Regions from separate parts of the Pseudoalteromonas sp. GCY genome, predicted to be linked through region 1. Evidence: predicted binding sites of a transcription regulator. Region 1 holds the regulator's gene; the other holds the start of a gene.
The links. The regulator ArgR, encoded in region 1, controls arginine synthesis, uptake and breakdown. The targets are predictions, from matches to a motif close to ANTGAATANNTATTCANT.
Positions count from the first base shown of each region.

Region 2: a site for ArgR is predicted at 2,813-2,830, ahead of argC (N-acetyl-gamma-glutamyl-phosphate reductase). Genes of this name have one in related genera too.

Region 1 is NZ_CP068023.1:3,187,669-3,193,819, forward strand. It holds gene rpiA (ribose-5-phosphate isomerase RpiA) at 1-5, shown strand, start outside; gene serA (phosphoglycerate dehydrogenase) at 17-1,246, shown strand; gene mdh (malate dehydrogenase) at 1,327-2,259, opposite strand; gene argR (transcriptional regulator ArgR) at 2,501-2,968, shown strand; gene JJQ94_RS19695 (OB-fold-containig protein) at 3,381-3,992, shown strand; gene JJQ94_RS19700 (SPFH domain-containing protein) at 4,076-6,151, shown strand, end outside.
Region 2 is NZ_CP068023.1:3,608,578-3,614,728, forward strand. It holds gene JJQ94_RS21600 (ornithine carbamoyltransferase) at 1-914, opposite strand, end outside; gene argB (acetylglutamate kinase) at 924-1,703, opposite strand; gene argC (N-acetyl-gamma-glutamyl-phosphate reductase) at 1,700-2,710, opposite strand; gene argE (acetylornithine deacetylase) at 2,887-4,035, shown strand; gene JJQ94_RS21620 (heme-binding protein) at 4,312-5,289, shown strand; gene JJQ94_RS21625 (zinc-dependent metalloprotease) at 5,335-6,151, opposite strand, start outside.

The sequences.
Region 1 (6,151 bases):
ACTAGTGAGATTACAGATGAGCAAGGTTTCGTTATCAAAGGATAAAATTCGAATTTTGTTGTTAGAAGGCGTACATCAAAGCGCCGTTGAGACGTTAAAGCGCAACGGTTATAGCAACATAGACTACGTTAAAACATCCTTACCGGAGCCTGAGCTGATCGAGCGGCTCAAGGACGCTCACTTTGTCGGGATCCGCTCGCGTACTCACCTTACAGAAGCAGTATTAGAACAGGCTGAAAAGCTGGTCGCTATTGGCTGTTTCTGCATCGGCACCAACCAAGTGGATTTGGATGCCGCTAAAAAACGCGGTATCGCCGTATTCAACGCGCCATTTTCTAACACCCGCTCTGTGGCTGAACTCGTACTAGGTGAAATTCTCTTGTTACTGCGCCGTGTTCCTGAGCGTAACGCAAAGGCGCATCGCGGTGAGTGGGATAAATCTGCCGACGGTTCATACGAAGCCCGTGGTAAAACGCTGGGTATTATTGGTTATGGTCACATTGGCACCCAGCTTGGCATTATGGCTGAGAATATCGGTATGAACGTCGAGTTTTATGACATCGAAGATAAGCTCACGCTCGGCAACGCAACGCAGTTACACACGCTTACGCAATTGCTACAAAGAGCGGACGTGGTCAGTTTGCATGTGCCAGAGACATCACAGACCAAAAACCTTATCGGCATGGCTGAAATTGAAGTGATGAAGCAAGGCGCAATTCTAATTAACGCATCACGCGGAACGGTTGTTGATATCGACGCCTTAGCTGAAGCATTAGCGGCTAAGAAACTTTCCGGCGCTGCTATCGATGTATTCCCCGTTGAGCCAAAATCTAATCATGAAGAATTTGTCTCACCACTACGCGAGTTTGACAATGTACTGCTAACCCCACACGTTGGTGGCTCTACGCAAGAAGCACAAGAAAACATCGGTGTGGAAGTCGCGGGCAAGTTGGCGAAGTATTCAGATAATGGTTCAACAGTCACAGCAGTTAACTTCCCGGAAGTTTCTCTACCTGAATTATCAAACCGAAGTCGTTTATTACACGTACACGTAAACCGCCCAGGCGTACTAACGCAAATCAACCAAGCGTTCGCTCAGCACGGTATCAATATTGCGGCGCAATACCTACAAACGGATGAATCTATTGGTTACGTAGTTATCGACGTCGATAGCGACCACTCTGAAGTGGCGTTGAAAGAGTTAAGTGCGGTTGAAGGAACTATCAGAGCACGTATTCTTCACTAAGAAGAATCATTTGAGGTCTTATACCTCAGGCATAAAAAACCAGTCACTGTGAAGCGACTGGTTTTTTGTATCAATCCGGCTTACGCCATGAAATCAACACCTTCTTTGATGTCTTTTTCAAGTGTCGCTAGCATGTCGTCTTTTGCTTTTTGCTCAAACGCGCTTAGCTCACCGTAAGGAAGTAACTTCTCTACACCATTTTGACCAAGGATAACTGGCTGTGCAAAGAATGTTGCATCGCCTGTGTTACCTTCAACGTATGCGTACTCAAGTACTTCTTCACCTTGTAGACCTTTCACTAGTGAGAAGCAGAAACGTGCTGCTGCTGCACCCATTGAAAGTGTAGCTGAACCGCCACCCGCTTTAGCTTCAACCACTTCAGTACCCGCGTTTTGGATACGAGTCGTTAGTGCAGCAACTTCTTCGTCAGTGAACTCAACACCTTCAACTTGAGAAAGCAGAGGTAGAATTGTAGTACCTGAGTGACCACCAATTACTGGGATCTTAACTTCAGCAACATCTAGGCCTTTAAGCTCTGCGATGAAGGTTTCAGCGCGGATAACGTCAAGCGTTGTTACACCGAATACGCGAGCTGGATCATAAGTACCTGCTTTTTTGAACACTTCGGCAACGATTGGTACCGTGCCATTTACTGGGTTTGTGATGATACCAACAAGTGCTTTAGGGCAGCTTCTAACGATACCTTCAGCAAGTGTCTTGATGATACCTGCGTTAACGTTGAATAGGTCAGCGCGGTCCATACCAGGCTTACGAGGCATACCAGCAGGGATAAGCACTACGTCAGCACCAGCAAGAGCTGGGTCTAGGTCGTCTTTACCATAACCCGCTACTTTTACCGCAGTTGGGATGTGAGATAAGTCAACTGCAACACCAGGTACAACAGGTGCAACGTCATAAAGCGCTAACTCAGAGCCAGCTGGAAGACCATTTTTAAGCAATAAAGATAGAGCTTGACCGATACCGCCAGCGGCACCTAATACAGCAACTTTCATTTGGATTCTCCATAATTTGAAGGTGAAATTGAGTGTGCAGTAAAGATAATGAAAAGCGCTGTTAAACACAAATTAATCACGGTTATTTTCGAGATTTTTTGACTAATGTCTTAAATAAAAGTGTAAAGATCGCGACACTTTGTACACTTATGCTTTACGACTGCCATTTTGATCGCGCAAATTTGGGAATCTCGGCGGTTTTGTGTAGAATTTAAAGATTAGCCGTAAAAGAAGACAGACTATGCAGCCGCAAGAAAAACAAGAAGCACTGATCAAAGCATTTAAAGCCATTTTAAAAGAAGAAAACTTTGGCTCTCAAGGTGAAATTGTTGATGCTCTAAAACAACAAGGGTTTGACAACGTCAGTCAGAGCAAAGTGTCGCGCATGCTGAGCAAGTTTGGTGCTGTGCGTACACGTAATGCTAAGCAAGAAATGGTTTACTGCTTACCCGCTGAAATGAGCGTTCCAACAGCAAAAAGCCCTTTGCGTCAGTTAGTCGTTGATATTATGCACAACGAAATGATGATTATTATTCGAACCAGTCCTGGTGCTGCACAATTAATTGCGAGGCTACTTGACTCATTAGGCACCGCAGACGGCGTATTAGGTACCATTGCTGGCGATGACACGATTTTTATTGCGCCTGCCAAAGTATCTGAAATCGACGTTACTTTAGATAAAGTAAAAACCCTGTTCGATAACGTTTAGTCTATTATTTTATTAGTGCTAACTCACAAGTTAGCACTTACTTAGCACTTACCTTGATACTTTCCCCCAACAAGCACGCTTTCCACTATCACGATAAACAGAATAAATTGCTTATCTTTACAGCAAAAAAACGTTTGACATAATATGTCTAATTGTGGCAACTTTAGAAACACATGTGAGGCTTTCTCACTACGCATGGATGGTTTTTAAGCTGATTGACTAGCTTCTCGGATTTGTTTCCTACAGTGTCTCCGTCTTACCGGACACGAACGCTATTCGCTTCACTCAATCATCTCACATTCTATGATGCGGAACTCACCGCTTGATAAACACAAAGACACCTTATGGCGCTGAGTGGACAATTCACTTACTTAACCGCTTAAAAGGAAATACAAGGAACTAAGGAACAGCAATGGAATTTTTAAATACTGCATTTACGTTTCCCACTGTTATTTTTTCAACACTATTACTCATAGTGTTGTTGTTCTGGTTAATTGCTTTACTCGGTTTTACTGATATCGATATCTTAGAAGGCGATATTGATATTGAAGCCGAAGGCGCAAGCTCTGGTTCTTTTTGGGAGGTCGCTTTTGGTGGCGTCCCAGTGAGTATTTCACTGAGTTTAATCATCGCGCTGGGTTGGATTATCAGTATTTATGTGCAACAGTTTTTTGCTTATCTATTGGGCAATGGCATTTTTTACTACCTGATGGGCACGGTATTTATGCTTGCCAGCCTCATTGTTGCATTACCACTAACCGCTGTAATTGTAAGGCCATTACGACGCTTTTTCGAAAGCCAAGAAACCACTTCTAAGCAAGCGCTGGTTGGGCTCGAATGCGTTATTGCAACATCAAAAGTTAGCAACACTTTCGGTCAAGCCAGAGTATATATTCAAGGAACGGAGCAACTCATCGAAGTGCGCTCGGATGAAGATAACACTTTCACACTAGGAGACTGTGCCTTACTTATCGAACATGACACCCTTACACATAGCTACACGATTGTGGCTAAACCTTGGTAATAGTACGGAAAATAACGGAATTTAGGAACGAGTTGGCATAGCTAATACCAACTCAAACAACATAGCGCAACGCAGGAAAAAACATGGAATTTCTAAACAACCTCGGACCGGTGCTCGCAATCGTGGGCATATCCATCGTCATTATTTTTGCCATTCTACTTCTGATTGGAAAGTTCTACCGCAAGGTTGAACAAGGTCAGGCATTGATCATCAACAAGATGAAAAACGAGCCGGATGTCACGACAACGGGCGGCATTGTGCTACCTGTGATCCATAAAATGGAAGTCATGGATATTTCAACTAACCGCATGGTACTAGAGCGTCGTGAAAACAGCGGCCTGATCTGTAAAGATAATATCCGTGCTGACATCGCCATTACTTTTTACATTCGCGTAAACGAAAACAAAGAAGATATCCTACGCGTTGCGAAACAAGTTGGCTGTGCCCGCGCATCTGCACCAGAAACCTTACAAGCATTATTTGAGGCAAAATTCTCCGAAGCCTTGAAAACCGTTGGTAAGCGCATGAATTTTGAGGAGCTATTTACACATCGTAATGAGTTCCGAGATTCTATTAAAGAAGTGATTGGACAAGATTTATCTGGCTATACGTTAGAAGATGTAGCAATTGATTATCTTGAACAAACCTCGATCGACAAGTTAGATCCAAATAACATTCTTGACGCTGAAGGTATTCGCCGTATTACCGAAAAAACCTCACGCCAAAACGTAGAAACTAACCAGCTTAAATGTGATGAAAAAGCGCAAATCGACAACCAAAACCAAGCTGCCTTTGAAAAAGCCGCAGAAGTCGAGCGCCAACGTGAAGATGCCAGCGCGAGACAACGCCGTGAAATCGAGTCGGTGCGCGCTCGCGAAGCCGCTGAAGCTGAACGTGTTAAGCATGAAGAGCGCTTAAAGGCCGAAGAAGCACGCCTCAAAGCGGACGAAGCAATTGCAATTGCAGAACACAACAAACAACGCGAAATCGATGTTGCAGAGCAAAATCGCCTTCGCTTACTCGGCATAGAAGAAGAAAAAGTCACGCGTTCTCGCCAGATTGAAATTATCGAACGTGAGCGTGAAACCGAAATACTACGTATTCAAAAGGCCAAAGCGCTAGAAGTTGAACGTAAAGAGATTGCCGATGTTCAGCGTGAACGGGTTGCCGTTGAGAAAACCGTTGCCGAGGAACAAGAGCGCATCAAAGACGTGCAATGTATTGCTGAAGCCGAGCGTGAGAAGCAAGCGAAAATTATTCTTGCTCAAGCAGAGGCCGAAGAAGCGTTGGTTAAAGATATTGAAGCGGCTAAAGCTAAAGAGCAAGCTGCCGAATTTAAAGCCCGTGAAATGGAAAAAATGGCTGCGGCGGAGCTGCGTATTGCGAACCAAACCGCTGAGTCGAAGAAAATTCTTGCCGAAGCTGCTCAGGTTGAAGCGGCAGCGCCTGGTCTTGCAGAAGCCGATATCATTAAGGCTAAAGCCGCTGCAAGTGCGATACAGGGTGAAACAGACGCCAAAGTGCTACAGCAAAAACTAGAAGCCGAAGCACAAGGTAAACGTGATATTGGCCGCGCCGAAGCCGAAGTACAAGCAGCAATGGCAGAGGCAACCAAGAAGCAAAGTGAAGCCGAAGCGCAAGGCAAACGTGAAATTGGTTTGGCAGAAGCTGAGGTTCAATCAGCAATGGCTGAGGCAATTGAAAAACAAGGAGAAGCAGAAGCTATCAACCTTGAACGTAAGATGTCAGCAGAAGCCAAAGGTCTTACAGAGAAGCTGGAAGCACTTAATAAGATGGATAAAGACGCCCGTGAATACGAAAGCTTCACGCTACAGTTAAACCAACAGAAAGAGCTGACGCTTGCGAGTATCGAGGCGAACAAACAAGTTTCTGCAAGTCAGGCTGAAGTATTAGGTAAAGCATTGAGCGGTGCTGATATCAACTTTATGGGCGGCGACGGCCAGTTCTTTAACCAGTTTATGAATGCCATCACAGTAGGCAAGTCAATTGACGGCTTAGTAGGCGAAAGTAAGACGGTACAAACCGTATTTAAAGATCACCTAAACGGTGAACGTAATTTGATGGACGACCTAAAAGGGGTATTGGCTGGTGCCAATGCGTCGTCGGAAACGCTAAAAAACATCAACATGAGTAAGTTC
Region 2 (6,151 bases), 420 kb from region 1:
TAATCTTTGTTTAACAGCGATACCAGCAATGCGTTTTGGGCATGCATGCGGTTTTCAGCTTGTTGAATAATTTTTGACTTTGGCCCGTCCATCACTTCGGAAGTAATTTCAAACTCACGATGTGCTGGCTGGCAATGCAAAATGGTTTGTGCGCCACACGCTTCAACCAATTGTTGGTTGATTTGATATGGCATAAAGGTGTCTTTCACTTGTTCAAGTGGCGTTTTATTCCCCATCGAAACCCAAGTATCAGCGTAGAGCACATTGGCGCCAGCCGCCGCTTCTACCCGATCACTGACCAAAACCGAGGCACCATTTACCGCTGCAATTTGTTCAGCTTGCTTTACAATTTGTGCATCTGGAGAATGGCCTTTAGGACAAACCGCCACAAAATCAGTACCTAATGTTGCCGCAAGCAACATTAATGAATGTGTTACGTTGTTGCCTTCACCGAGATAAGCGATTTTGATCTGACTGACATCATCATAAGTTTCAAATAAGGTGAGAAAATCAGCCAACGCTTGGCAAGGGTGATATAAATCACATAGGCTATTCACAACAGGCACAGACGAAAACTCAGCGAGCGTCTCAAGCGTACTATGGTGATTTACACGAGCCACAAGGCCATCGGCCCAAGTCGAAATATTAAGCGCAAAATCTTTTACGGATTCACGCGCACCCATTGCACCATTTTGCTGATCTAAATACACAGCATGGCCGCCTAATTTATGAATACCGATATCGAACGACAGCCGCGTTCTTAAGCTCGGCTTTTCAAATAGCGTGACTATCGACTTGCCAGCTAAGGCTTGGTTATATTCTTGCGGTTGATTTTTAATATTTTTTGCAAGCTTTAATAAGTTCAAAACTTTAGTTTGGTCTAATTCCAAACCAGTTAAAAAATGCTTAGTCATGATGTTTTCCTACGGCAGAATTTGTGTACCTACGTGCTCACCATTGAGCAACGCAATTAAATTTTCTGGCTTTTGCCAGCTAGAGATGTACACCCCTCGTCGTAAGTGTTGGGCAGCGTGAAGACTGGTCTTAACTTTGACCTCCATCCCGCCCACAATGACCTTTTGCGCGATTAACGTTGAAATCTGTTCCGCGTTAAGTTGATTTAATGGCTGTTTATCGCCATCAAGTACCGCCTCAACGTCAGTCATAAAAATAAGTTCTGCACCAAGTTTACTGGCGATAGCAGCTGCTGCTTCATCCGCGTTCACGTTGTATAAATGGCCGTCAGCGCCAATACCAACTGAACTAACAACAGGCAACCTATCAAACTCCAACACTGCTTCAAGCATGCCACCTTCACTCGCTTCACAGCTACCCACACGGCCAAGCGCTTTAAGCTTTTGAGTTGTGGAAAACCCTGCATCATATAAGCACAATCCAACAGGCTTGAGCGCAGCGGTAATGGCATCCGCCATCAGTTGCTTATTAGCACAGCCTGCAAGTGCACCAACAATATAGGGCATTTGCTCCTGCGGACTGATCCGCAGTCCTTGATGTTTTGCAGTAGCAAAACCGGCATCGGTCAGCCACTTATCAACCAGCGCACCGCCACCATGAACAATCACAAACTGCTTGTGTGGTGCATCCTGTTGAATTTGCTTGATAGCTGAAAACAATGCTTGCGCTGCACCCTCTTGATTCAACACCGCACCACCTAGTTTTATCACCCAAGTTTGTTTGCTCATGCAGATACTCCTAAACCTTGATAATGCTCAAGTCCCGCCGCCAAGTTCATACACTGTAAAGCTTGGCCTGCAGCACCTTTAAGCAAGTTATCAATCGCGACCACTACAATCAGTTGATTGCCCTTTTGCTGCCAACCGATATCAACAAAAGGTTGATTTTCAACAGCTTTGATTGATGGAAGTTGACTCCCCTTTAATCTGATCAACGGCTCATCGGCAAGCACTTGATAAGCTGCATCGACTTGATTTGAGGTGACATTTTCTTTCAGAGTGACGTAGATCGTTTCCAAGATACCACGCTTAAAATTCCCTAAATGCGGCGTAAACAACACTGGGTGTTCAAGGTATTTTTCTATTTCTGGACTATGTCTGTGCGTAAACAAACCGTATGGTGCAAGAGATACTTCGCAAAAGTGTGTGGCGACATTCGCTTTTCTACCCGCGCCGGTAACACCAGAAACAGCATTGATGATAACTGGTTGCTCTGTTATCAGATCAGCTTGTTGTAATGGCTTGAGTGCATTGAGTGCCGCCGTCGGATAGCAGCCCGCGACCGCTACTAACTTTGCCGTTTTAATAGCATCGCCATACCATTCAGCTAACCCGTATTGCGCTTGCGCTAACCAGTCTTGATGTGGGTGAGAAAAACCGTAGTAAGTTTCGTAGTCTTCATTGCTAGATAAACGGTAACCTCCAGATAGGTCAAAAACCCGTTTGCCCATCTGTAAAAATACCGGTGCAAGTTCTACGCTAACCTTGTGATCCGTGCATAAACACACATAATCCGATGATTGCTCTATCAACGAAAAAGCTTGCTCATTTAAGGGTTGCAGCTCAATATCTAGTAAGCCCGAATATTCTGGATATAAATCGCTGATGAATTTGTGTTTGTCTAAGCTTTGCTCAGATACAAAGCAATGCGCAAGTGTGAAGGCAGGATGCTTGGCAACCAGCTTAGCAAGCTCAGCGCCACTGTAGCCGCTCGCTCCGATTATAGATACTTTCAACATAGTGTTCTCAAGATTAAAAAAGTTTGATTAGGATTGGTTCTGCTAATTGTTGAAGTCAAATCGTCGCATTGCTGTTCCAAAATATATTTATGCTAAAAAAGTGAATTGATATTCACTCTAAACATCTTTATATTTTTATGCAAGAACTTTGAATAAGTATTTTAGGAATTTTTATGAAATTGCCCGCTTTTATGGAAATGTATCAGCAACTGATCGCCGCGCCATCTATCAGTGCATTAGAAGAAAGTCTCAACATGAGCAATCAGAATGTGATCCAGCTACTCGCACAGTGGTGCGAAACGTTAGGGTTTACCGTCGAAGTAACAGAGCTTGAACATGCAAAAGGAAAATATAATCTAATTGCAAGACGAGGTAATGGCGATGGTGGATTAATGTTGGCCGGCCACACGGATACCGTGCCGTTCGACGATAGCCGCTGGCAATTTGATCCTTTTAAATTAAGCGAGCAAGATAATAAATTATATGGTCTTGGAAGTATTGATATGAAAGGTTTTTTTGCTTTCGTATTGAATGCAATCTCAGAGCTTGATGAATTACAGCAAAATGCACCTATCATGATTTTAGCCACCGCCGATGAAGAAACCACTATGGCTGGTGCTCAGGAAATCGCAAAACATCCAAGCTTGAAGCCGGCGCGCTGTATTATTGGTGAACCCACCGATATGGTGCCAGTATTTACCCACAAGGGCCATATGACGACCGCTATCCGCATCGTTGGTCGCTCAGGCCATAGCTCAGATCCAGAGCGCGGCTTAAATGCCATTGAAATCATGCATCAGGTGATTGCAAATTTATTAAAGTTAAGAGAAGAATTAAAGAATAAATATTCAACTCCACATTTTGCTATTCCTTACCCAACTTTAAACCTTGGACACATTCATGGCGGCGACAATGCCAACCGTATTTGTGGCTGTTGTGAACTACATATTGATATGCGCCCTTTGCCTGGTCTGAGCATCAAAGAGCTACAAGCCATGCTCACGGCAGCTGTAGCACCAATCAATACACATTATCCGAATAGTGTCTCGGTTATAGATATGCACGAACCCATTCCGGCTTTTACTGGCTCGACGGATTCTGCTTTAGTGAAAATGGCCGAGCGCCTGTCAGGACAACAAGCAATTGCTGTAAACTACTGTACCGAAGCACCATTTCTACAGCAGCTAGGCTGCGAAACTATCGTTATGGGACCGGGGTCAATTAATCAAGCACACCAACCCAACGAGTTTTTAGCAATGGAAAAAATCCAGCCAAGTCAGGATATTATTAAGCAGCTAATAAGAGAAAGTTGCTTTGCTTAGCGGATTGGCGAGTTCATCACTTCACACTCAGGCAATGATATTGCTGTAATGATATGTAATTGCCATATTCACAGTCTGCACTATACCTAACTGCATTGCAGTGATGGTTGAAGATCCCGTCATCGCTGAGCGGTCATGACAGGGATCATAGTGCGGGCGCCAAATCAAAAGTATCTAGGGCCGGTCGATCTTTCAAGTTTGTTTTTGCAGCAGAAAAGGTCAACAGGCCCTAGAATTAGTCGAGGTGCTCGCAAGCAATTTAGCGAGGATATAACCGTGACTGAAACAACACCACCAGACCTATCGCAACCATTACTTATTGATCCAGTCCAGAGCAACCCAGCAGCTCCAACCACCAGCTTAGGTCCACTGCAACACTTGGTCGGCACTTGGACCAACCAACCCTTGGCCAACTCAGGATTGGGTGGCCCCGACAAACCATTTTCTTACTGCTTAATGCCACTACCTCAAGAAGCCAGCTATATTCTTAAAAATTTCTCCTATTATGAAGAGCTTACTTTCTCAGCCATCCATGGCACCGCACCAAATCGAGGAGGATTTGGTACACAGGTCGCTAATACCTTATTTTACGAACAAAGAGTTTATTTTGCAGAAGGTCCAGCGAAAGATCAGCTAGTCCATGCGGAAAATGGTTCGTTGTTGTATTTATCGGACGCAAAGCAATTACTTGGCCCGTATGGCAATGGTGAAAATCCAGGGCTTGGCAATGAAACCGTACCAAACAGTGTGGCGCCAACTCAAACTTATGACTTTATAAAACAAATGTCAGTTCCCCACGGGAATTCCATTTTAGCCAGTGGGCATTTTCAATCAGGTACTGGTGTCCCGACGATCCCAATGCTGAGCCAAAATGATATTTTACCTATGGGATTACCCCATGGGATCAGTACAGCTCAATACACCACCAAAAGTGTTGGTAACTTAAATCCTGACTTTACACTCAACCCAAACCAGCCTTTAAATAATGCCTTAGAAGTTTCTCCTCCCAAGAAATTTATTCTACTTGAGGTCGATACCGCGCATTCAGGGATCCCAGTCACGAATATTGGCTTTGAACAACAACATGCAAAAGTTAGTCGCTACGCGATTAGCTATTGGCTTGAGTCACTTGACGGTAGTGATAACTTCACGCAGCTGCAGTATTCGCAAAATATCACAATGGAAATTCCGATCGCTGGTCAACTCGTAACTTTCCCTCACATTACGACCAATACTATGGTCAAGAAGGCATAAAAATAGGGGCGCTGCTGAGCCCCTATTTCCGAAGTGCACGTTTGATTAAATTGGTGAGCCTGGCGGCATTTCAAGCGCCTTAAAACTTTCGGGCCACTCTCCTGAATCTAGGTAGTGATTGATTTGCTGTGCGAGCATATGTTTAAACGCTTGCTCAAAAGCAACATCGCTAAATACCGACGACTGATTAAAGTCTTTCGCAACTTTTGCTAAATAAAACTTTAACTGCGCCTGCACTTCAGGTGCGACTTTATCGTTGTTACTCAGTTTTACAAGCTTAGTAGCACTTAGGTATTGCACTCGTTGCTGTAGCTTTTGAGCCATACCTTTGCTGCCTGATTGAGCAAATACTTGCTGATATAAAGCATCTAAAAGCGCCTGTGTACCAAAATATTGAGTATCACGTGCGTGCTGCTGTGCAAGACGGTTTAATCGCTGTGGATTAAGCAGCAAGTCAAGACTATGTTGTGCGGCGACTTCTGGTAATGCCATCGCATCTAGGGTTAGCCCTGTTCTCCCTTTAATACTTTCGCGAGTTTTGTACTCACCGTAAGCCTTAGGAGGTATTAACGCCAAAATAGAGTCAGGAATAGTCAACGCCGCAGGCGACAGCGTACTCAAAAGCGCATTGGCCGCATTTTGCTGCGCCTCTTTAGCCACGACTTTCGCCCCTTTTATCACCTCGTCACCGCGAACTTCGTAGTCGTAATCCACGCCGCCAATCAATTTTACTGCGGCTTCAACCTGATAACGATGGAAAAGATACAGTGGTACCAGTTTCTCCTCTAGCTGCGACAGAGCAACTCCTTTTTGAATGCTGTGAATACCAAAGGTATTCAACGCCTGCTTGCGGACATCCAGC